Regions from separate parts of the Marinomonas sp. 63XJN7_9_ISO-PGPR-S23-217 genome, predicted to be linked through region 3. Evidence: predicted binding sites of a transcription regulator. Region 3 holds the regulator's gene; each other region holds the start of a gene.
What was found. Region 3 encodes sigma-54, which starts transcription at its own class of promoters, with help from an activator protein. Its sites were predicted from a motif close to TGGCACNNNNNTTGCTNT; they were not measured.
Positions count from the first base shown of each region.

Region 1: the regulator sigma-54 is predicted to act here: its motif matches at 2,782-2,799, upstream of AC0VYI_RS15160 (HAD-IIB family hydrolase).
Region 2: the regulator sigma-54 is predicted to act here: its motif matches at 4,849-4,866, upstream of AC0VYI_RS20600 (circularly permuted type 2 ATP-grasp protein).

Region 1 covers NZ_CM149678.1:3,238,266-3,246,350, reverse strand. The annotation lists gene AC0VYI_RS15170 (alpha-amylase family glycosyl hydrolase) at 1-388, opposite strand, end outside; gene AC0VYI_RS15165 (glycosyltransferase family protein) at 483-1,712, opposite strand; gene AC0VYI_RS15160 (HAD-IIB family hydrolase) at 1,790-2,626, opposite strand; gene AC0VYI_RS15155 (DUF3010 family protein) at 3,310-3,735, opposite strand; gene AC0VYI_RS15150 (pyridoxal-phosphate-dependent aminotransferase family protein) at 4,093-5,325, shown strand; gene yddG (aromatic amino acid exporter YddG) at 5,393-6,298, opposite strand; gene AC0VYI_RS15140 (helix-turn-helix domain-containing protein) at 6,427-7,146, opposite strand; gene AC0VYI_RS15135 (DMT family transporter) at 7,158-8,066, opposite strand.
Region 2 covers NZ_CM149678.1:4,392,298-4,400,382, forward strand. The annotation lists gene AC0VYI_RS20575 (efflux RND transporter periplasmic adaptor subunit) at 1-53, opposite strand, end outside; gene AC0VYI_RS20580 (TetR/AcrR family transcriptional regulator) at 148-720, shown strand; gene AC0VYI_RS20585 (DMT family transporter) at 781-1,665, opposite strand; gene AC0VYI_RS20590 (Na+/H+ antiporter NhaC family protein) at 1,765-3,108, opposite strand; gene AC0VYI_RS20595 (FAD-dependent monooxygenase) at 3,501-4,712, opposite strand; gene AC0VYI_RS20600 (circularly permuted type 2 ATP-grasp protein) at 5,034-6,491, shown strand; gene AC0VYI_RS20605 (alpha-E domain-containing protein) at 6,494-7,438, shown strand; gene AC0VYI_RS20610 (transglutaminase family protein) at 7,435-8,085, shown strand, end outside.
Region 3 covers NZ_CM149678.1:3,133,069-3,141,153, forward strand. The annotation lists gene AC0VYI_RS14655 (MlaC/ttg2D family ABC transporter substrate-binding protein) at 1-581, opposite strand, end outside; gene mlaD (outer membrane lipid asymmetry maintenance protein MlaD) at 602-1,075, opposite strand; gene mlaE (lipid asymmetry maintenance ABC transporter permease subunit MlaE) at 1,077-1,859, opposite strand; gene AC0VYI_RS14670 (ABC transporter ATP-binding protein) at 1,859-2,602, opposite strand; gene AC0VYI_RS14675 (calcium/sodium antiporter) at 2,829-3,791, shown strand; gene lptC (LPS export ABC transporter periplasmic protein LptC) at 3,791-4,357, shown strand; gene lptA (lipopolysaccharide transport periplasmic protein LptA) at 4,341-4,871, shown strand; gene lptB (LPS export ABC transporter ATP-binding protein) at 4,872-5,597, shown strand; gene AC0VYI_RS14695 (RNA polymerase factor sigma-54) at 5,685-7,175, shown strand; gene AC0VYI_RS14700 (PTS sugar transporter subunit IIA) at 7,193-7,645, shown strand; gene AC0VYI_RS14705 (HPr family phosphocarrier protein) at 7,670-7,939, shown strand; gene mgtE (magnesium transporter) at 7,948-8,085, shown strand, end outside.

The DNA of each region.
Region 1 (8,085 bases), 110 kb from region 3:
TCGATATTTCCGAAATATGGTGCCAGCGCCCTGATGCCGGATTAACACTTGTGTAATCCATGACGCTAAAACCATCGTCCGAGCTATAAGGAAAAAAGGGCAATAGATGAATGGCTGAAATGCTGTTGATTAGTTTGGTTTTGACAAACTTTTGCAAAGTTTCTAATGGCGCTTCATCTTCAGATCTGAGGGTGTCCGCATAGGTAATCAACATAATGTCAGACTGATCCCATAAATTCCTGTGGGGACGAGGGGATTCTGTTTTCGGATCTAAATTAAAGGTAGTCAGACAGTTACGGGCAAGTTCGGTGGCGTCACGATTAGGGTATAGAACCTGAAGGTGACCGATAAGCCGTTGCTCTAATTGTGATGGCACTGTATTTTCCATAGCTGTCTACCTGTAAAAATATCTGAAAATAGGGGAGATGAGGTCATGACCTTCATCTGTCTTATCAACTTAACCAGAGAATATGGACACTGGATTATTTGTTTGGGCCAAATTCCTGCATGTCTTGTTCGACGGCAAGTGCCAGTTGTTTCATCACGCCGGGAAATGCACTCACAACACGGTTCCAGCTTGGAATAAAAGGGGCTTCCATGGGGTTATCAAGGTACATATTTCCTGCTTTCATGACATTACTGGCGAACAGTTCAACGGCTTGTTCCTCTTGGTGTACATCTAATTTTAAACCATTAATTTCTGCATCATTGCGGTATGTTTCAATAAAGTCCAGTGCCACTCGATAGTAGGTTGCTTTAATGGTACGGAAGGTTTCTTGATTAAAAATAGTACCATTGGTTGCCAATTTTCGGAAAATGGCTTTCGTAATATCAATGGACATTTTCGAGAGTCCGCCGTCATCGTTATCGGCTGAGAGGTCTTGATGCTTATGATCATAAACATCAGCAATGTCTACCTGACATAAACGGTTGTTTGAATAGTTACGTTTCATCTCGCTTAAAACGCCGATTTCTAAGCCCCAGTCGCTTGGAATACGCAAATCTGTCATCACATCTCGACGAAATGAGAATTCTCCAGCAAGAGGGTAACGGTAGCTGTCTAAATAATCTAAGTATTCTAAGTTTCCAAAGACTTTCTTGAGAGAATAAAGCAAAGGTGTAACCAGTAGGCGGCTGACACGGCCATTCATCTTGCCGTTTGCTGTGCGCGAATAAAAGCCTTTGCAGAACTCATAGTTGAAATTGGGGTTTGCGACAGGGTAAATCAAACGAGCGAGCAATTCGCGATCATAAGTGACAATATCACAATCGTGCATTGCGATGGATTCAGCCTTACCCGCTGCCAAGTTGTATCCCATACAGAACCATACGTTGCGTCCCTTTCCTGGGTCAGTAGGTGAGAGCTGCTCACCTTTTAACACGCTATCGATGGCACGAAGGCGAGGGCCATCGTTCCAGAGGACTTTGTGCTTTTGTGGCAGAACACTGAAAAACTCTAAAGCGTGGCGATACTCCGCTTCTGTTGCTCTGTCTAAACCGATAACGATTTCATCAAGATACGGAACTTGTTTGAGGTGTTCGATAATGTTTGGCATGGCGTCTGTCGCCAATTCGGAATATAGGCAGGGAAGAATAAGCGACATTGGACGAGTTTTAGCAAATTCGCACAGTTCTCTCTCCATGTCTTCAAGCGGACGGTTGGCTAAGTTGTGAAGTGTGGTGATAATGCCGTTCTGGTAAAAATCGCCCATTATTGTATCTCCTTGAGTGTTAAATCATGTTGCCGATTGCGTGGCACGGATCGCTTAAAGAACGCGTATTTTTCTTGTTATACAATCCCTCGTGAAGCGAGGGCTTTGTTGACGGCTTGTGCCCATCCTTCTGGTCCATAGGCATCCGTTAACCAAGCATCGTAGCGTCCTGGAATTTCAGGTGGTGCATGAACAGGTGAACGCACTACAACGGGAATATCCGCTTTACTTAACATGCCAATATCGTTTTCCCCGTCCCCAAGGGCCATGCTGGTCACGGTGTTTTGGTAGAAAACAGCATACTGTTCACTAAGCCATAACATAGCACGAGCTTTATCGCAGGATTTGCCCATAAGGTGAGTAAAGCGTCCACCCTTTTGCACTTGGATGTCAGTGTCTTTTAGCGCGTCTCTAAAAAGGTTTAAGGCATTAGCAGAATCTTTCCAGACCATAGGCTCTGTAAACTCGCGCTGCATCGCCAGCTTGGCACTTTGTTCCGTTAAGCCTGTTAGCTCAGCCACATCCTGCCATGTCATATCGCTAAAGCGTTTAAATTGAAAGCGGCTGCTTAAAGGGGTGGTGATGTCTATCAGGGTTTGTCTATGTGGGCCAAATGCTTTCAGCCAATAATGACCATGGTCTTCTAAGCCGTGTTTATCCTGGTCCCCATTGTTTATAAGGCCTAGTTCTTTCGGAATATAGACCGCTGCACCATTTTCAACGATAAACGGATCTTTATGGCGTAGTGATTGGCGTAAGTCGTTAAGTTCAGCAAAAGTTTTGCTAGTGTTTAAAATACACGGGATGGTGAAAGTTTGAAGCGCTTGAAATGTAGAAAGAGCGGGGTGAAAACTGTATGTATGATGGTCCAATAAGGTGCCATCTAAGTCTGTGAATACGAGTAGTTGTGTCATATTTTTTAAGATCTTGGTTGGATAGAATGTATCTTCCATCGAACCGTCGATCTATATCCTCCTTCGTCATGCAACAACTGGGAAAGTTAAGTCTCCTTGTTGCTTGTTACCAAATTAAGGAACGGCGTTCAAAAAATGGTAAAGGTTTATTGGTTATAGCAAATCCAATGCCAGTATTTGAAAGTGTTCTACCTTCCCTAATGACTGTTTCTATTCGTTTTTTAGCCTAGCGGCTTTTATGAACAAATTAATGACAACCTTTCTAAAACACATATTTTTTCCCTTTATTCACATAGATGGAGTGCTGTTAACCCCTATCTGACAACGGCTGAAGGAGGACATTGCTTTCCTACTTTCTTGTGTGAATGCAGCATGTATACTTCCATGGCTTCACCATGTTTTTGGGAAAATAAACGGCTGTTACTTTTGTTTCTTTGATTGGCTTTTGACGGGGATTTAATTGATGTCTCGATCATTATTCACCAAAAAGGTGCGCAACAAAGTAAGGTATTTTATAAGATTGTTCTGTTTTGGTGCGATTTTGAATTTTGCGTAAAATGTACCGATGGTCGGTTTAGAGTAGAAATAGCAAGTAGTTAGAAGAAAGAAAAGACAGACTTTTCTTTCTTAGTGATTAACCGTATTTTTTGACTAGAGCGAAATGCAATGGTGAGTGAGCTAGCTTATTCTTCACAAAGTGCGATATAGCCTACTGTGAATGCGCCTTCTTGAAAGGCACGTAAACCCGTTGCCTTGAATGGAATTGGCATTGGATGGTTTTTTAGCACTTCTTTCACCGTTGCACCACTAAACAAATCCACCTGAACGGTATTGATTAGTTGAATGGCGGCTTCAATTTTAAATCCGATGGCACCACCAGCAAATTTCCCTTTTGTTGGACGCTCTTTAATTACTGCACGGGTTACTTTGTAATCTTCAAACAGCTTTTTCAGTATCAGTTGAAATTTACGAACGCTTTCACAGTCATTTGGGTGGTTCAATGTGTGACGCACTTGGCGACAGTCGGCGATCTGAAAAAGACCGTCTTGCTTAGAAAGTAAGCAAAGAATGGCTTCGTTGCCTTTGATCTCGATACCACAAGTAATCATATTGGATCCTGTATAAGGGAATTTTGGGCATTATGGCACACTTCGAGGAGTGCTAGCAGAGTAAAAAACACTGCTTTGCGAATTCAACACACGTCATATGTAATGCAAAACAGATTCGTGGTGGTAGATCGTACTCTTTTGAGTTTCATGACTCTTATTTTACAGAAGAATACGCTACTATTTTGGAATATTATTTTGAAAATATGCATTACACGATATTTTATCCTGATAAATGTCAAAAAACTGTGATTCGATCGCGTCTTCTTATTTTCGATTACTGAGACATATTCTCACAAAATTCTTCCTATTTTTGTGAGGTTGTCTCCTATTCTTTAACGAACCATAAGGCTACTTACCATGACTGCTTCATCGCCCAAGGGGATTTCTCGTCCCCAGGTGAAATCGCTAGATGAAATCCTTCCTACTGAACCCCTTTTAATGATGGGCGCAGGCCCTGTTCCAATTCCTGAACGTGTTGCTCGAGCGAACTCGGTGGTAATCAACCATCTGGGCAGTGTCATGGCGCAAGTCATCAATCAAGTAAAAAGCATGGCACGTTACGTATTTCAGACGGAATCTAAATGGGTACTGGGCGTGGCGGGGCCAGCATCGGCGGCGATGGAAATGGCTGTGTCTAACTTAATGGAGCCAGGGGAACCGATTCTGTGCATTAACAATGGCTTTTTTAGCCATCGTATGGCTGAGATGGCAACACGCATTGGTGCGGATGTTCACGAGTTGCATGTTCCGGTATTGGAAGCAGCAGATCCTGAACGTGTGCGTAAAGCCATTGAGACAGTACGGCCGAAAGTATTGACTCTAGTTCAGGGGGAAACGTCCAATACGGTTTTCAATCATGCTTTAGAAGACATTGCTAAGATCGCTAAGTCCTATGGCTGTTTAGTGGTTGTTGATGCGGTTTGTACGTTGAGTACCATGCCGTTAAAAATGGATGAGTGGCAAGTGGACGTGGTGATTACTGGTGGTCAAAAAGGCTTGTCGTCTATTCCTGGGGTCTCTTTGTTAGTCTTTTCTGATGAGTCATGGAAAACCGTCAAAAATCGCAAAAAGCCGGTTGTGCAATGGTGTTTTGATGCGCAGCTTGCGGAAAACTTTTGGCACAATGATGGCTACCATTATACCGCTCCTGTGTCGGGTATCATGGCTCTGCATGAAGCGCTGAAACTAGTATGTGATGAATCTTTAGAGCAACGTTTTGCAAGACATTTACGATGTTCTAAAGCATTGCAAGCGGGTATAGAAGGTTTGGGGTTGAATTTGTTTATTCCTGAATCGTCTCGTTTGAATTCGGTGGTGGGGATTCAGTTACCTGAAGGCTTAACCGCAGGGCAAATATGTCGTCATATTTCTGATGTGTATCGTGTGGAAATTGCTGGTTCTTTTGGTAAGCCGATTGTACGTATTGGTCAGATGGGTGAGCAGTGCCGTGAGCATAACTTATTTCGAACCTTGCATGCCTTGGGCAGCACCATGCGGGATTTAGGGATTAAGGTAGACCAGCCTAATGGTATGGCAGAAATGGAAGCCTGCTTACAACGTATTCCTCGAACGTTATCTCAAGTGGCTTAAAAACGGCGAATTAGCCTTAGCCTTTCCGCTACGACCCCCATTTCCCATTTGGAGATGGGGGTTTTTGTTATGGCTTTTGTACGAGTGATGTTTTGCGTTTTGTGGGCATTAGGCTTGCAAAAAGAGCACTAGCCGTGATCATCACACAAGCAACCACTTGAGTGTCTGTTGGTGTTTGGTGACCAAACAGGCCAAGCCATGCCGTCGACAGTGCCGGAGCGGTATAAGACAATACCCCCAATAGTGATAGATTGCCGCGCTTAACCCCCACATCCCAACAGAAAAAGGCAATACCAACGGGGCCGAGTCCTAAGCCGATAACGGCCACCCAAGTGTTCGTAGAAAAATGCCAGTGTAAAGGTTCCAATAGTAAGTGAGCGATGCCTGCAAGGAGGGTCGTCATCAAGCAATACCAAAGCACAGCACTGGAAGGCACCTTGCTAAAACGGCGATTGGCGACAGAATAACCTGACCAAATAAACGCGCAGGCAAACGCCGCCCCATAGCCAAGGGAGGTGGCTTGTATCTCATGGCTGGAACCCGTGGCGCGAGAATGAAGCATCATGCCTGTGGCGATAAAAGCGACAATCGCACCCAATAGATGGGTCCAAAGAAGTTTGTTTGTGCTGCTCATTCCTGCCATTAAGACAATAAGTAAAGGCCAAAGGTAGGCAATCAGGCCCGCTTCTATTGGAGGGGCATGCTGAAACGCATAAAAATAGCAGAAGTGATATAAGAAAAAGCAGATTCCTCCCATCAATTTGGCACGAGTGGGTGTTTGCTGCCAAGAAGAAACGAGTTGACCCTTTATCAAATAGACAATGAAAAACAGCACGCTGGCGACACTAAAGGTTAAGGCTAACAGGAGTAATGGCGGGACTGCGCTTGCTTGTGTGGTAAATAACGCCAAACTGCTCCATAGCAGAATAGCGATGCTGCCAATGATGGTACCTCTCGTGCTGGTCAATGCCATGATGCCTTTTCCTCATTTTATTGTTGCATAGGGAGTAAAAGGAGGAGTGTAGCTAGGCCATGACAAATGGTCGTTGGTAAAAATCCGCCTATCTCTTGTTAAAAAGACGCGATTTGAATGACTCGAAATTAGTGTGACTGAGCTCGGTACTGTCCAGGCGTCTTCCCTAAATGCTTACTGAAAAGTTTGACCAAAGCACTGGCGTCTTGCATACCCGTTAGATGGGCGATGTCATCGAGACTTTTATTAGACTCAATTAATAGCTGCTTGGCTTTGTTAAGACGTTGAGTCAGCAGGTATTGTTTTGGTGTCATGCCAATATAGCGTTTAAATAATATGGTGAGCTGGCTTTGACTAAGGTGAACAGCGTCGGCAAGTTCTTGAATTAAATAGGGTTGGTCAAAATGCCTGTCTAGTTGGTATTTTGCTTTGAGAACACGTTGATCACTTTGTTGGATGTGTTCCTTAGGAATGGGTAATAAATATTCGATGAGGCTTAAAGCTTTTTCTAATGCCAGTGGGTTGGATCCTGTTTCGGACAATTTGTATAAAAAAGGTAAATAGGCGATAGCCTGTTCGGATAATTGGATAAAGGGCTGGTCGATCTCCAGGGTTTTGTTCCAACAGGCTAGGTTATTGATTACCAAGCAGCGATTCCTTTGTTCCGCAAAATGATGGTGAGCATGCTGATTAGAAATCAAACACGCTTGCCCTGCTGTCACCAAACGCTGCGTTTTCTCTACTTCAAGATAAAGAGCGCCCTCAAGTGGCAAGACAATTTGAGTATGATGGTGCTCGTGAGGCTGGGCGGTACCACTATAAGCCATAATTTCAATGGAATCTCGCATGATTCGTCACCCTATTTTCGGTGGCCTTTTTTAGGTTGGTAGAAGGAGATTAGCACGCCAATGACGACGACGATGACCGCTACTATTTGCTCATTCCCAATCGCTTGTTTGCCAAATAACGCAGTCCATAAAATAGACAGGGCAGGGGCTGTATAAGATAAAACACTTAACAGAGAAAGGTCCCCTCGTTTAGTACCGATATCCCAACATAAAAAGGCGACACCTATTGGTCCAAACCCCAAGCCTAAAATAGCGATCCATGTATCTTGAGAAAAGTTGTAAACATGGGGCTCTAGGGCGAAATGAAAGCCTGTTGCAAGTATGGCTGCGACAATACAATTCCACAAGACGCAGGAAGCGGGGACATTTAAGCGTCGTCTATTAGTGAGTGAATAGCTGCCCCAAATGAGACTGGCGATAAAGGCAGAAAGGTAACCTAATATTGTGGGAGGCGTGCTCGTATTATTGCTAGCGGTGGTGTCCAATATTGTGCTCATTTGCGTGCTTGAGTGAATCATTAGCCCTGTTCCTGCTAAGGCGATGATCCCACCGATCAAATGTGTCCAATTAAAACGACTGAGTTTACGTGAAGACAAGCACATGATGATAAGCAGTGGCCATGAATACGCCAATAGGCCCGCTAATAGTGTTGGCGAGTGCTGTAATGCATAAAAATAAAAAAAGTGATAGAAAAAATAGCTGGAGCCACTTAGTAACATGGACTTAATTGGCGTGTCTTTCCAGGATTGAACGAGTTCACCGCGCACAAAGTATACAATGATTAAAAAAACACTGGCCATGCTAAAGGTGATGGCTATCGCCAGCATGGGAGGTACTGAACCTACTTGTGAGGTGAATAAGGCCAAAGAGCTCCATAAAAAAATGGCAATAAAACCAATACCCGTTGCCTGTTTATTCATTCGTGTCTCTTTTCGCTCT
Region 2 (8,085 bases), 1.3 Mb from region 3:
ACAAGAAGCGCAATGGCTAAAGCGCCTGAAGCATATTTTAATTTAGACGACATCGAAAAGTTTCCCTTAAAATTCGTTGAGAATGAACGTTCATTCTCACTATAATATATGCTAACCTTTCAATATACCCTGCAAAAGTGCAAAAAAATGACATTCAACTCTTCAAAACTGCTATGCAATGAACGCCGTCAACAAATTCTTGACGCCACAGAACAGAACGTTATTCATAAGGGTTTTCATAAAACCAGCATGCAAGCCATTGCAAAATCAGCAAAACTTAGTGTTGGACAAATCTATCGCTACTTTAATGACAAAGATGACATTATTTGCGCACTGGTTGAACAAACCACCAAAAGACACTTAAGCTTTATGTCTGAGTTTTTAAACAAAGAAGACTGGCTGACTCGACATTTCAGTGAAGACAATGAAGAAATTCATTGTATTCGCATTATGACGCTTGAAATCAAGGCAGAAGCATCGCGTAACACGACAATATCGAAGATCTGTAAGGAAATGAACCAACGCCTTCGATCAAGAGCCACTGAAATCATCATGGAAAAATCACCAAGCTTAAGCAAAGCAGAGGCCATTGCCCGTGTTGAAGCGTTGTCCATCTTAACAGAGGGCATGTTATCCGAATGGGATTACACAACCCGACCTTTTACTCTGGAAACCATTAAACTCTACAACACCTTGCTTGATAGCATTTTACCCGATTAACCTTGAGTCCTTTTTCTAGTCCTAACCTTCTTTTTTCTGTTACTGAAACAACAAGCAATTTTAATGTGACTTAAATAACATCCTAATCTGTCGCCACCGACTCATCAGCATCGCAACAAAGATTAAGATACAGCCAAACACTTGACCAACACTCATCAATTGAGCAAACCAGATAGAAGCAAACAATGCCGTCCAAACTGGCTCTAAATTCATAATCACGGCTGCGTGACTTACTGGTGTCAGACTTTGCCCGTAGGTTTGCAGCAAAAACCGTAAACTTGTTGCAATCAAAGTGCTCGCAAGAAACCAACCTACCACATTCGTCGGCACAGCATGGGGCACCGTTTCAGTCAGCACAGAGATAGTAAGTAAAAATACACCAGCTACACCCAACTGTATGGCCGTAAGTACCAGCACAGGCATTCGAGTAGACTGTCTGGATAACAGATTAAACTGAAATGCCGACATCACAGCCGTGGCCAAAAAAAACAATTGCCCCACTTCAAATTTCAGACCGCCATCTAACGCTAAAAAGGCTAATCCAATCACTGCTATAGGAAGGGCAACCCAAATACTTTTTGGAGGTTGCTCTTTAAATAAAAGCTTGGCAACAATAGGGACCAAAACCACACCAAGACTAGCAATGAACGCGCCAACTCCTAAGTTTTGTGTTTTGGATAGCCCTTCAACCCAAAACATCATAGCAAGTCCCATCACGCCACCAACCAACAAGGCTGGCCTCATGTCTCGCCATCGCAACCCAACAAAGTACTTACGCCCAGCAAGCACCAAAACAAAGCATGCCACTAAAAAGCGCATTCCCATAAAAAATAAAGGTGGTAGCCCCGTCAACGCTTCTTTAGAAAAAATCCAACCAAAACCGGCTAAAATAGTCACTAGAATCAAAACCAGTTCAGCCTTGAAATGCATCCATTGCTTCACCATATCGCCTTTTTTAAAAGATATAACACCCTAAACAACGTGAAAAACCACCATTAATGGTGGTTTTTCGCTCAAATACTAAGGTGCCAGTCTACTCGCTATTTATTTCACATACGATAGAGGCAAGCCATTATTTTTTTTAATCTTCGGCCATGCAATGACAATTGATACTATCGCAGCCGCCGCCAAAAGCCAGTTATATTGCACATAACTAATGAGAGATATTGGCGATACTTTAGCAAGAGACGATGCCAGTAAAATCTGAGCACCATATGGCAATAATCCCTGAGCCACGCAAGAAAAAATATCCAAAAGACTCGCACTGCGGCGGGCATCCACGTTGTATCGAGTTGCAATATCTTTGGCGACAGAACCGTTAATCAAAATTGAGACGGTATTATTCGCCGTGCATAAATTCGTCAACGCAACCGACGCACTAATACTAAATTCTCCTGCTCGAGTTGATCCAGGCTTAGCGCCAAACACACGAGCAATCTTCTCAATTATGCTCACCAGCCAATCCAAACCACCTTGCGCTTTCATAAGTGCACCCATGCCACCGATCAACAAAGAGAGAATAAGGATCTCCTGCATCCCAGTATAGCCACTGTAAATCTCTTTGGACCAAGTCGCGACCGTGAAATCCGGTAACATTGTTAAGCCAATTACCCCAGCTAATACAATGCCACTAAACAGCACCAACATGACATTGACCCCCAGCACCGCCAAGGTTAAAACAACCACATAAGGCAACACCTTGATCAACTCATAATCCTTTACTTGACCAATATGCGCCACTCCACTTTGAAAATACAACAACACCAAAGTGACTAAGGCTGCTGGCAAAGCGATTTTAAAGTTCATTCGGAACTTATCGCGCATATCACACCCTTGTGTCCGAGTGGCGGCAATAGTGGTATCGGAAATAATCGATAAATTATCACCAAACATGGCACCGCCAATTACCGTACCAACGGTTAGCAGTAAGGATAAATCCGTCGCATTCGCCACACCAATGGCAATCGGGCCAATAGCCGCAATGGTTCCCATCGAAGTTCCCATAGAAGTTGCCACAAACGCGGTAATGATGAATAAGCCTGGCAATACAAATGCAGGCGGAACGACGCTTAAACCAAAGTTAACCGTCGCATCAACGCCGCCAACCGCTTTGGCAACACTGGCAAAAGCCCCCGCCAACAGATAGATCAACACCATGGTAATGATGGTGTTGTCACCTACCCCACGAATAAAAGTGTCAATACGCTTATTCAGTGACCCCTTGGCTAAGATAATTGCCAAGACAATGGCAGGCAAAATCGCAACCGGGGCGGATATTTGGTAGAAAGCAAAGTCCACACCTTGAGTTTGATACCAAAGCCCACTACCAACAAACAAAACAAGAAACAGCACTAAAGGTAAAAGTGCTAATGGAGATTTAGAAGTCATGTGATCGATCATGTCCAAATAGAAATGAGTCCCTGCGATGGATAATCTAGGGAAGGAAAATCGTTAACAACACCTAACACGCCATGATATGGCTAAGATGAATAATTAACGAGATGAATTCTCTATTTATAACAAAACAAACAAATAAAATCACCACTTATACAAAAAAGGAATTAAAAACTCACAAAAAAACCCCAGCAGATTACTGAGCTTTTTAACCTATACAAGCTTTAGAGAGCAGGGCTGATTTTTTACCTAAATAAGCTAGCAGATAATCATCAAAGGTGAAAACAGATTAAAATTAATTAGAGTTCAAATAAAAAAGATAGAGTAAAATAAAAATAGAGAATCACAGTGCTAGGTTCAACAATTAGGCGAATCTTATGCTTAAATCAGCTCCAAGCAGCAACTGCCTTTACCACATCATAACCGTATACTGGATCTAACTTAGCTTGAATCACACTCGGAGCAAATTGCGACGCCACTTTAACGGCATTTAGCTTCATTTGTCCAAATAGACCACCGTGCATATGATACAAGCCCGTATTGTCTTTAGACATATTTTGAATACGAACAGTTCTTGGTTTACGAAGGATTTCATAGGAAGCAAGGGCATCGGGTAACGGCTTACTCATCAGCGAGGCAACCAACACATACGCATCTTCAATGGCCATGGCCGCGCCTTGCGCCATAAACGGCAACATTGGATGACACGCATCGCCAAGTAACACCACCCGCCCCTGATACCAAGTCCGTAAGCTACTACGTCCATTAAGTGCCCACAAAAATGTGCTATCAGCGGTTGCCAAAAGTTCAGTCACTTCAGGGTGCCACCCCGCAAAAGCAGAACGTAGTTCGTTAATATCCCCCTCTTCCCGCCACGATTCTGATTGCCAACCACCACGCTCCTCTACCGCGACGAAATTCACCCATTCTCCACCGCGTACATAATAAGTCACTAAATGGCGTCCAGGCCCCACCCAGACACAAGCATCTGGTTGAATGTTAACCGCCTTAAGACTCGCGACAGGCACTACCCCACGCCAAGCCACTTGCCCCATAAAGTCAGGCGCTTTCTTACCCAGCATTTGTTCGCGAATCACCGAACGAATACCATCAGCTCCAATGATTAAATCTGTCTCATATTCACTGCCATCTAGAAGACACAACACAACCGAGCTATTCTGATCTGACTTTTGGTATCCGGCAACCGTAGCGCCTAACCGTATTGTCACCCCAGCTTTCTGACAGGCTTCCACCAAAACACGGTGTAAATCGGCACGATGTAAATGCCAGTAAGGGGCGCCATAGCGATCAATGGCAGCCTGACCTAAAGGGGCTTTTAAATAATATTCCCCCGATTTGAAATGACGCATAGTGGCTTGTTTCGGCTCAAAGGCGTAAGGACGAAGGGCGTCTTCTAAACCCAATTGGCGCAGCACCTTCATCGCATTTGGACTCATTTGCAAGCCTGCTCCCACTTCGCCCAATACATTAGCCTGTTCAAATACCGTTACGTCCACCCCTTGCTGAGCAAGCCCCAAGGCAACACTCAAACCGCCAATACCCGCACCAGCAACCACCACGTCTTTGATTTTGTTCACAAACCAATCCTTACAGTCATTAATAAAATCGCTTATAGGAATGATAAACAATTTACAGGTTAATTAGTTGCGCTTCGTCATAATTCATGAAGCGATAACAATAAATTACTTATTTATTGTTAAATAAGATTGTTCATGGCGTGATCTTTGCTGTATTTCTTTTGTATCGATTAACGACTAATGTCACTAATAAGGGCAATAATTCTACTCTGTTTGCCTAATAACAATAACAATTACGCATGGGGGTGACACCACAAAGTGCATAGGATCGCATTCGCTTGAATCAGTTTTTCCCCAGATTAACAAAAGAACGAGGTTTAGATGGATAATTTGAGTAGCCAGTATCAGTCAAATGGCTTTTTTGACGAATTAATTGATAGTAAAGGCAAGCCCAGACCCCCCGCCAAGCAATTACTTGGCTATCTAGATAGTTTATCAGCAGAAGAGCTTGAAAAAAGAAAGCTCATGGCCGAAGCCACCATACAAGAAATGGGCATCAGCTTTACCGTTTACACCGAAGAAGGCAACATTGACCGAGCTTGGCCCTTCGATATCGTACCAAGAACCATAGACGCCAAAGACTGGCGCGTTGCAGAAGCAGGCCTAAAGCAACGACTCAAAGCCCTTAACTTGTTCATTGATGACCTTTATCATGATCAACAGGTTATTAAAGACGGCATTATCCCAGAGCACATCATCAAAGAATCCAAAAATTTTCGCCCCGAATGTATCGGTGTATCCCCTGCTTATGGGGTATGGGCTCACATTTGTGGCACCGATTTGGTGCGTGATGAAGATGGCGAGTTCTACGTTCTCGAAGACAATTTACGCGTCCCTTCTGGCGTCTCCTACATGATCGAAAACCGCGCGATTACCAAACGTGTGCTTCCTGAACTGTTTGAAAACGACAGCATCCTGCCAATTGATTCTTACACTTCCCAATTGTTCGATACCTTAGCAGCCTTATCGCCTAGAGACATAGAAGATCCAGAAATTGTCGTCATGACGCCAGGTATTTACAATTCAGCCTATTTCGAACATGCCTTTTTGGCTCAACAGATGGGAGTAGAATTAGTAGAAGGTAGCGATTTATACGTTGATAATCAAGATGACTGTGTCTATATGAAAACCATTAATGGACCAGCGTTAGTCGATGTTATTTACCGTCGTATTGATGATTTATTCCTAGACCCTGAAGCCTTCCACCCAGACTCCGTATTAGGTGTTCCAGGTTTGATGCGAGCTTGGAGAAAAGGCAATGTCGCTTTAGCAAATGCACCAGGAGCAGGGGTAGCAGATGACAAAGTTGTCTATGCCTATGTACCAGACATCATCCGCTACTACCTAAAAGAGGAGCCTATTCTTAAAAATGTCGAGACATTCTTGTGCGAAGACCCTGAGCAACGGGCCTATGTGTTAGCAAACTTGGACAGTTTAGTTGTCAAACCTGCCAACGAGTCTGGTGGCTATGGGATGCTAGTGGGGCCACATTCTACGAAGAAAGACCAAGCTCTATTTGCAGAACTGATAGAAGCGAATCCTCGCAACTACATTGCTCAACCAACACTGAAACTGTCCACCTCGCCAACATTAGTTGCCAAAGGCAGCTTAGAGCCACGCCATCTGGATTTACGTCCCTTTATTTTGCAGAGCAAAGACACCTATGTGACCACAGGTGGACTGACACGAGTCGCTATGAAAAAAGGCTCTTTGGTCGTCAATTCGTCACAAGGTGGTGGTAGTAAAGATACTTGGATCGTCGAAACAAAGGGGCGCTAATTATGTTATCCAGAGTCGCAGAACGTTTATTTTGGGCTGGTCGTTACTTAGAACGTGCCGAAAACACCGCCCGCTTAGTTAGAGTATACGATGAACTCCTTTTTGACTTACCAAGAGACATCAAAATTTCATGGTATAACCTCATCGAAATCAACAGTGGCACCGAACAATTTGAACAACGCTACAAGGTAAAAGACGAACGTAATGTCGTAAAATTCTTATTAGCAGACGATACCAATGCAAGCTCTATGCTCTCATCGCTGAAAATGGTTCGAGAAAATATTCGTACCACCCGTGATGTGGTACCAGAGGAAATGTGGGAACTGATCAACGAGCTGGATATGTATGCGCGCCAAAATATCAAGCAGGGCATCAACCGTTCTGGCCGTCACGACTTTCTCAACACCATTATTGAAGGCTGTCAAAAAATCATCGGCCTACTTGCGGGGACGATGACTCGAGATTCCGGCTGGCAATTTCTTATCATGGGACGTTATTTAGAGCGTGCCGACATGAATACGCGTATCATTGATGCTGCGGTGTCTTTAATGTTGCAATCCGAAGCCGAAGAAAGCGTGCGACTGGGCCAAGTGGTATGGGCCAAAGTGCTAAAATCGCAAAGTGCGTATTTGGATTATCGCCGCACAGTGCGAACCTCTATCAATGGAGCCAAAGCCGTGACCTTTTTACTGCGAGACCCGTTTTTCCCACGAACACTGTCATACTGCCTGGAGCAGATTCGTGAGGCGGCCTCTAAATTACCTCGCTCCGGCATCATTACTGCTAAGGTAGATAAACTTTACGGCTACGAATATCCAATAGAACGCTCAGAAGATTTGAATGAAAAGTTTCATGACTATCTTAATGACTTTCAGTTAGATCTTATCGAAATAAACCACCAGATTACCGAGAACTGGTTTCATTTTCGGCAAGGAGACGCTGCATGACTATTCGAGTCGCGATACAACACAAAACGACCTACGAATTTGACCGATTTATCAATGTGTCACCTCATGTATTACGCTTGCGCCCTGCGGCGCATTCACGAACAAAAATTCATGATTATTCGTTAAAAGTACTCCCTGAAAAGCATTTTATAAACATACAGCAAGACCCTTTTGGCAACTTTCAAACGCGACTTGTCTTCCCAGAAAAGACCAACAAACTGGAATTTATGGTTGAAGTAATAGCCGATATGACGGTTATCAACCCGTTCGATTTTTTTGTGGAAAGTTATGCAGAAGAGTACCCTTTTGCCTACGATAAGGCATTAAAACGCGAACTAGAGCCCTATTTACAAGTCACCGAGTCTTGCCCCCTATTGGACAAATGGCTCTCTACGGTAGACCGAAAAAATACCCCGATTAACGACTTTCTGGTGTCCATAAACAGTCGCCTAGCGGGAGAGATCGGCTACGGCATTCGTCTCGAACCGGGTGTACAAACCTGTGAAGAAACACTCACCTTAAAAAAAGGCTCATGCCGCGACACATCTTGGTTGCTTGTGCAAATTCTACGCAGTCTTGGACTCGCCGCTCGTTTCGCCTCGGGCTACCTGGTACAGCTCACCGCCGATATCAAAGCACTCGATGGC
Region 3 (8,085 bases):
ATAGCAGCATCAATATTATTGCTATTTTGCTGCATCATCACGCCAAACTGTTTGCGGAAAGTCAGTCCAAAATTGATGTTACTCACAACAACATTACTCAATTTCCAGTCATTGTTGCCATAATCTTCCATATAAAAGTTAATATCAATCAGCTTACCTGTATCCTGCTGAAAGGTAACATCTACTCTAATTTCATCACTACGATTTTGAGGACCTAATGGCAATACTTTGATTTTGCTAGGGTCTAAATCCAACAAGGAACCACCATAGGTTTTCAACAAGGTCTCCTTGGTCACAGTAGCAAAACGAATTCGCTGCTCAGGAGTCGCTCTACGATAGTACTTACCCATCACTCTCTTCGCGAATTCATCAAAATTAACCACTGGCGTGAGAATTTTATCTACTTTTTCGGACAATAACGCAGGGTTGTTTTTAAGCTCAGCTTTATCGGCCACAATCTGAGTACGAAACTCGTTAACAACTTTAACGACGGTATCACGAGCACCTTCCTCGTTATCTGCCCAAACTAGGGACGAAAACAGCGCCCCTACTAAAAACATCACGTTTATTACCTTTGACATGGTCTAAGTACTCCAATTCATTACTTTTTCGAGTCAGATTGACTGGTTTTATTAAACAAGAACTGACTAATTAAATTCTCTAACACCAAAGCAGATTGCGTATCGTATATTTGACTGCCATTTTTCAGCACTTTCTCATCAGCTCCAATCGTAATACCAAGGTATTTCTCACCCAACAGGCCACTTGTCAGGATAGCGATGGAACTGTCTACAGGAATATTGTTGATATCCGAATCGATTGCCATGGTAACTTTTGCCATGTAAAGCTTTTTATCATAGCTAATGGAGACAACATGCCCCACTGTAACACCTGCAATGGTTACTTTGGCACGATCTGTCAAACCACCGATATCATCAAATTCAGCAACGACTTGATAAGTATCTTTTTTGCCGGTAAATGCCAAACCACTCACTTGTATGGCAAGATAAACAAAAGCTACTATCCCCAAAACAATGAAACAACCTACCAATAACTCAACACGCTTACTTCTCATCCTAAAAATCTCCAAACATCGCAGCGGTTAAAATAAAATCCAACGCTAAAATAGACAATGAACCCAAAACGACGGTTCGAGTAGTCGCTTTCCCAATCCCTTCTGATGTCGGAACGCATTCATAGCCCTGATAGACAGCGATCCAAGTCACCACAACAGCAAATACTACCGCTTTGATTACTCCATTCATGACATCCGTATCAAAGTTAACGGATTGCTGCATAAGGGTCCAAAACGCCCCATCACTCACACCAAGCCAACCAACAGAGACAAGCATACCGCCAATGATACCAGCTGCCGAAAACACAAAACTAAGCAAGGGCAAAGAAATCACACCAGCAATAAAACGCGGCGCAATCACACGACGTAAAGGATCCACCCCCATCATTTCATAACTGGAGAGCTGCTCTGTTGCCTTCATCAAACCTATTTCGGCAGTAAGCGATGACCCAGCTCGACCAGCGAATAACAACGCCGTAACCACTGGCCCCAATTCACGCAACAAAGACAAGGCTAACAATTGACCAACAGATCCTGATGAGCCAAATTTTGCCAAAATACTATAACCTTGTAGGGATAACACCATTCCGATAAAAGTACCGGATACAATGATAATAACCAGAGATAACACGCCCACTGAATACAACTGACGAATCAAAAGGTTAATGGATTCCCCTAATCGAACGGGTAAACGAACGAGACTTTGAACAATAAATATTCCCGCTCTTCCAACCGCCTCCAACCAATCTAAAAAACCAGCGCCCAAAGAAATCAAACTATTCATCATCTTTGACTCCTCTGTTCATCAGCAACACTTTCCGGATAATGAAATGGAACTGGACCATCGGGCTCACCATTTAAGAACTGTTTTACTTGAGCATCGTCAGAGGCACGGATATCAGTGGGTGTCCCTTGAGCAATAACTCGACCACCAGACAAAATACAGACATGATCCGCAATGGATAACGACTCTTCTACGTCATGGGACACTACGATTGAAGTAATGCCTGACCCATCGTTTAACTGACGAATCAGCTCGACCAGAACACCTTTAGAAATGGGGTCCTGACCTGTAAATGGTTCATCAAACATAACCAGCTCAGGATCCAATGCAATCGCCCTAGCAAGGGCTACGCGTCTAGCCATCCCCCCTGACAATTCAGAGGGAAATAACCTTGCAGCTCCTCGCAACCCCACGCTGTGCAATTTTTCAAGCACAATGCTTTCGATTTTACTCGCATCAAAATTGGTGTGTTCTTGCAAAGGAAAAGCAACATTTTCAAAAACAGACATGTCACTGAATAAGGCACCACTTTGAAAAAGCATGCCCATTTTCTCTCTTACTTTATATAAATCTGAACGGGACAAGGAATGAATATCCTTCCCATCAACAAAAATATGACCACTGTCTGGATAAAGCTGCGCAGCGATTAGCTTTAAGAGAGTCGTTTTTCCGGTTCCACTTGGCCCCATCACAGCAGTGATTTTTCCACGAGGAATATCCAGCGACACATCTTCATATATCACCCTCTCCCCTCTTGAAAAGCGAAGATTCTGTACTTTTATATACCTATCCAGCACGGACCCACCTATCCTTTCCCAATATAATAGTCGCTGATACTAACACCCGCCCTTAGAAAATAGAATCGCACAATAAACGGAATCGAAATTGTTTCAAAGATCAAGTCTTGAATTTACACAGTAAACCTCATTAAATGGGACATCTTTTTGATTCATGAGTAAATAAAAGGTTATGCTGCTGTTTTCCGCTGCTCTAATTGCAGGCTTAGTCTTGCTGGTTATTAGTTCTGATAAATTCATTGAACATGCGGCGCTCGTTGCCGAAAAACTAGAAGTGAGCCCCATTGTTATTGGAGTAATATTGGTTGGGTTAGGCACCTCTGCGCCCGAAATGGTTGTGTCGGCGATTGCGTCATTTGATAATGCGCCTGGCATTGCCATTGGTAACGTATTAGGTTCCAACATTGCCAATATCGCATTGGTTTTCGGCGCTACCCTGTTGTTTTCCGCTGTACCAGTTACTAAAGATTTGATGCGCAAGGAGGTCCCCCTTGTTTTAACCATCACCTTGGTGACAGGCTGGCTACTTCATGATGGCACATTAAGCTTTTCAGACGGTATCGTATTGGTTTTCATGTTTATTATCATGATGATCATCATGCTCAAAGGCAGCAAAAACCTAGAAGAACAACTTTCCAGCGAGTTACCTGAGGATGATGGCAGCCCTGTCAGTAAATCCCTATGCATTTCATTTGTCAGCCTAGCGGTTCTGATTGGCAGCTCGAAATTACTTGTTTGGGGAGCCATTGGCATTGCTTCTGCTCTCGGTGTCAGCGACATGGTAATTGGCTTGACCATTGTGGCCGTGGGCACCAGTCTGCCAGAGCTAGCCGCCTCCATCAGCAGTGTGCGTAAGGGCCACCATGACATTGCCATTGGTAACATCTTAGGCTCAAATATGTTCAACTTGGCGACAGTGTTACCACTACCTGCGTTAATCGCACCTGGCGTAATTGATCAAACCACTTCGGGACGGGATTTCTATTGGGTTCTAGGATTAACCGTTGCCCTATCCTTGCTCATCTACGGATTTGCCAAAACCAAAAACCAAAGCATCCCACGCTGGATAGCCATTCCCTTACTCGTTTCGTACGCTGTCTATATTTTCTTCGTTAGCACTGGGGATTCTGTCTAATGATCAAAGCAAGCCACAAAAAACTACTACTAGGGGCTGGCAGCATTGTTATCATTACTCTTTTTTTCTGGGCGGGTTCATCCGATAATAAAAACTTGCTTCAGACTGATAATCTGAGCAGCACCCCCGATTATTTCATTACAAAAATACACGCTACAGAATTTGATCAAAATGGCAAACTGATAGAAACCTTGACCGCTGATAAAGGTCTACATTACAACAAGGGCGCAAAGACACTTCTCGAAAACCCAAAGGTAAAAAGAGTAGAAAAAACGGGGAACTGGGAAGCACAAGGAAAAAAAGGGATAATTGAAGATGGCAGTAGTGATATCCTACTAACAGATGATGCATCTGCCATAAAACATTACGTAGACTCACCAGACATCACACTAACAGCGGACAATATTCGCTATTTAGATAAACAACAGTCACTTACGAGTACAGGAAATGCAAAAATCCACTCAACACAAGGCGAAACAACTGCCGATGTCATTGTCACTTATATCAACACAGAAGAAGTTAAAATGACAGGATCTGTAAGAGGACAGTATGAAGCAACACATTAAGGTCTGTACTTTATTAACCAGCTTATTCATAAGCCAATGGGTAGTAGCGCTACCAGACGACACAAGCAAACCACTAAATATACAGTCCAATCAAGCCCACTTTGATCAAAAAACAGGCGAAGCCGTTTACACGGGCGACGTATTTGTAAAACAAGGTACGATTGAAATTCAAGCTCAGTATCTGAAAGTCATCACCAATCCTAAAACACGTAAATTTACCGAGCTAATCGCAACGGGCCATCCTGCCAAATTTAGCCAGCAAATCGATTGGCAAGGTAATATGATGATTAGCCGTGGCAATAAAGTTGTCTATAAGACGGCTCAGTCCAAAGTAGAAATTTTTGGAGACGGCTACCTGAATAGAATGGACGATAAAATCACTGCTGACCATATTGTGTACTACATTAACAATGGCACCTTCAGCGCCGAAAAAGAAGGATCAGGCCGAGTCTCTATGACTCTACAACCACAAACCGAAAAACAACAAGAATCCTCACAGAAAAAAGAGAACTAAATGGCTGTTTTAGAAGCAAAAAACCTCGCAAAAAGTTATAAAAAACGCCAAGTGGTTAAAGATGTGTCACTTTCTGTCGAGTCAGGTCAAGCGGTTGGCTTGCTTGGTCCTAATGGCGCGGGCAAAACAACCTGTTTCTATATGATCGTTGGCATGGTCACCAACGATGCTGGCGGCATCTTTATCGATGGTCAAGACATCACCAAGAATGCCATGCACACCCGAGCTCAAAAAGGCATAGGCTACCTCCCCCAAGAAGCCTCTATTTTTAGAAAAATGTCGGTAGAAGACAATATTTATGCCATTCTTGAAACACGAAAAGAACTTAATAAAGCTCAAAGAAAAGAACGACTAGAAAGTTTATTAAAAGAATTTCATGTCACTCACATTCGCTCTAACTTGGGTATGGCATTGTCTGGTGGTGAACGGCGCCGAGTTGAAATCGCGCGGGCACTGGCGATGAACCCCAAGTTCATATTACTTGACGAACCATTCGCTGGTGTGGATCCTATTTCAGTGGGTGATATAAAGCTCATTATCAGGCACTTACAAGAAAGTGGTATTGGGGTGTTAATTACCGACCACAACGTCAGGGAAACCCTCGACATTTGTGATAAAGCCTACATTGTTGGTAATGGTCATATCATCGCATCAGGGGATGCTGACACGGTTATCAACAACGAACAAGTGAAAAAAGTCTATTTAGGTAACGACTTCCGCTTATAACCTCTTATTTTTGCAACTCAAAGGGAGTAACATGCATAACTTGTTCCATATTTCTTACTTTCAACTTAACGATAAAAGAGTTGCTCTATGAAGCAGTCTTTGCAATTAAAGCTCGGTCAACAACTGACCATGACACCACAGCTGCAGCAAGCCATTCGTCTACTGCAACTTTCAACACTGGATCTAAAACAGGAGATCCATGAATTTTTGGAGTCTAATCCACTACTGGAAATTGACGATGAGGAATATACCTCAAGTGATACCTCATCCGCATTGAGAGAACGCGACAGTGATAACACACACTCTGCCGAGAAAAAGGCTGAGTCAAATAATAGCGAAGAAGCAAAAGTCGAATCAGAATGGACTGACAGCATTCCAGAAGAGTTATCCATTGATAGTGACTGGGATGATACCTATCAAAATTCAGCGTCTGTCAGCCACTCAAATAACTATGAAAATGATGGGGATTTTGAAAGTCGTAGCGCGCCAGAAGAAAGCATTCAAGACCATTTAATTTGGCAACTTAATCTCACGCACATGTCTGATCGGGATATTGAAATTGCTTACGCCATCATTGAATGCGTTCAGTCCGACGGATACTTGAGTATTACCCCAAATGACATTTGGGAATCATTGAGCACTGAACTTGAAGACCTTGAGCTTGATGAAGTCATTGCTGTTCAACACCGTTTACAACGCTTTGATCCGGTCGGCGTATGTTCTATTGATCTGCGTGATTGCCTGTTAGTTCAATTAGAACTTTTCCGCGATCATCCTTTGTACAAAAGTACTTATAATTTAGTAGACAATTATTTACCTCTGCTGGGTAATCGCGATTTTGCACAGTTAAGCCGGAAAACAAAATTGAAAGAAGAATCACTCAAAGAAGTGATTGAACTAATACAACAACTCAATCCACGACCAGGATCCATTATTGATGCAGACGATACGGATTATGTTATCCCCGATGTGTCTGTTAGAAAGCGTAATAACGTCTGGCAAGTTGAACTGAACAATGACGCTCTTCCACCGGTTAAGATAAATGAAACCTATTCGGCCATGGCATCAACGGCTTCCACATCAGAAGACGTCACGTATATCAAAAACTCCTTACAAGAAGCTAAATGGTTCATGAAAAGCTTGCAAAGCCGTAATGAAACCTTACTAAAAGTCACCAGCTGCATCGTAAATCGACAAATCGATTTCTTTGAGCTTGGTGAAGAAGCGATGAAACCCATGGTACTTCATGATGTCGCAGAAGAAGTAGGCATGCATGAGTCCACTATTTCCCGAGTAACCACACAAAAATACATGCATACCCCAAAAGGCATTTTTGAGCTGAAGTACTTTTTTTCCAGCCATGTCAATACCGCTTCTGGAGGGGAATGTTCTTCGACCGCTATTCGAGCTATGATTAAGAAGCTCGTTAACGAAGAGCCTGCCAAAAAACCGCTTAGCGACAACAAACTAGCCAGCATTTTAGCGGAACAGGGTATTCAGGTTGCTAGACGAACGGTGGCAAAATATCGCGAGGCGATGAATATTCCGCCTTCTAATGAACGTAAACGACTCTTCTAATACGGATACATTTCTTTATGCCTTTGAAATCTATATTGAAAGCTGAACTCGTTATCGCCAAACAGGATATTATTAGCAAGAAACGCGTACTAGAAAGCATTGCTGATGTTGCGTCAAATCGATTACATTGCGACAACGAAGCAATTTATGATGCATTATTAGGACGCGAAAAACTTGGTAGTACTGGCATAGGCAATGGTATTGCCATCCCCCATTGCCGTTTGGAAAGCGCTAACCATACAGCTCTGGTTGTGATGTCATTGCAATCCGCCATTAACTTTGACTCCGTGGATAAGCAAAACGTGGATTTAATTTTTGCTTTAATCGTGCCTCCTAGCGAATGCGATAACCACTTATCAACCCTGTCAGAAATTGCTGAGTTGGCGCAGTCTACCGAAAAACTCGATAAATTAAGAGCGGCCGAGACCAACCAAGCCCTTCTTGATGAATTAGAATCACTATTGAATTAGATTTAATATAATAAGGAAAAAGGTATGTTGGAAGAGTCGGTCACCATCATCAACAAACTTGGCCTACATGCACGAGCCGCAGGAAAACTGGTCGAAACCACTTCTCGATTTTCTTGTGATGTTACCATCGAGAAAGACGGGCGCAACGTTGATGGTAAAAGCATTATGGCAATGATGATGCTAGCTGCTGGTAAAGGCACCAACATCACCATAAAAACAAATGGAGAAGATGAAGAGGATGCCATCAAAGCGATTATTGCATTAATCAATAATCGCTTTGGAGAAGACGAATAAGGACAACAATGCCAGATAAAAATACACTCGCCCACCTACAAACGGTCACAGAGTCTTTAGAGTCTGGCGCCACACTACAGACGCGCTATTTGCTAAATGGCGCCTTACCCGCACAAGAGGTTGCTAGCCTTCTAGAATCCTCACCT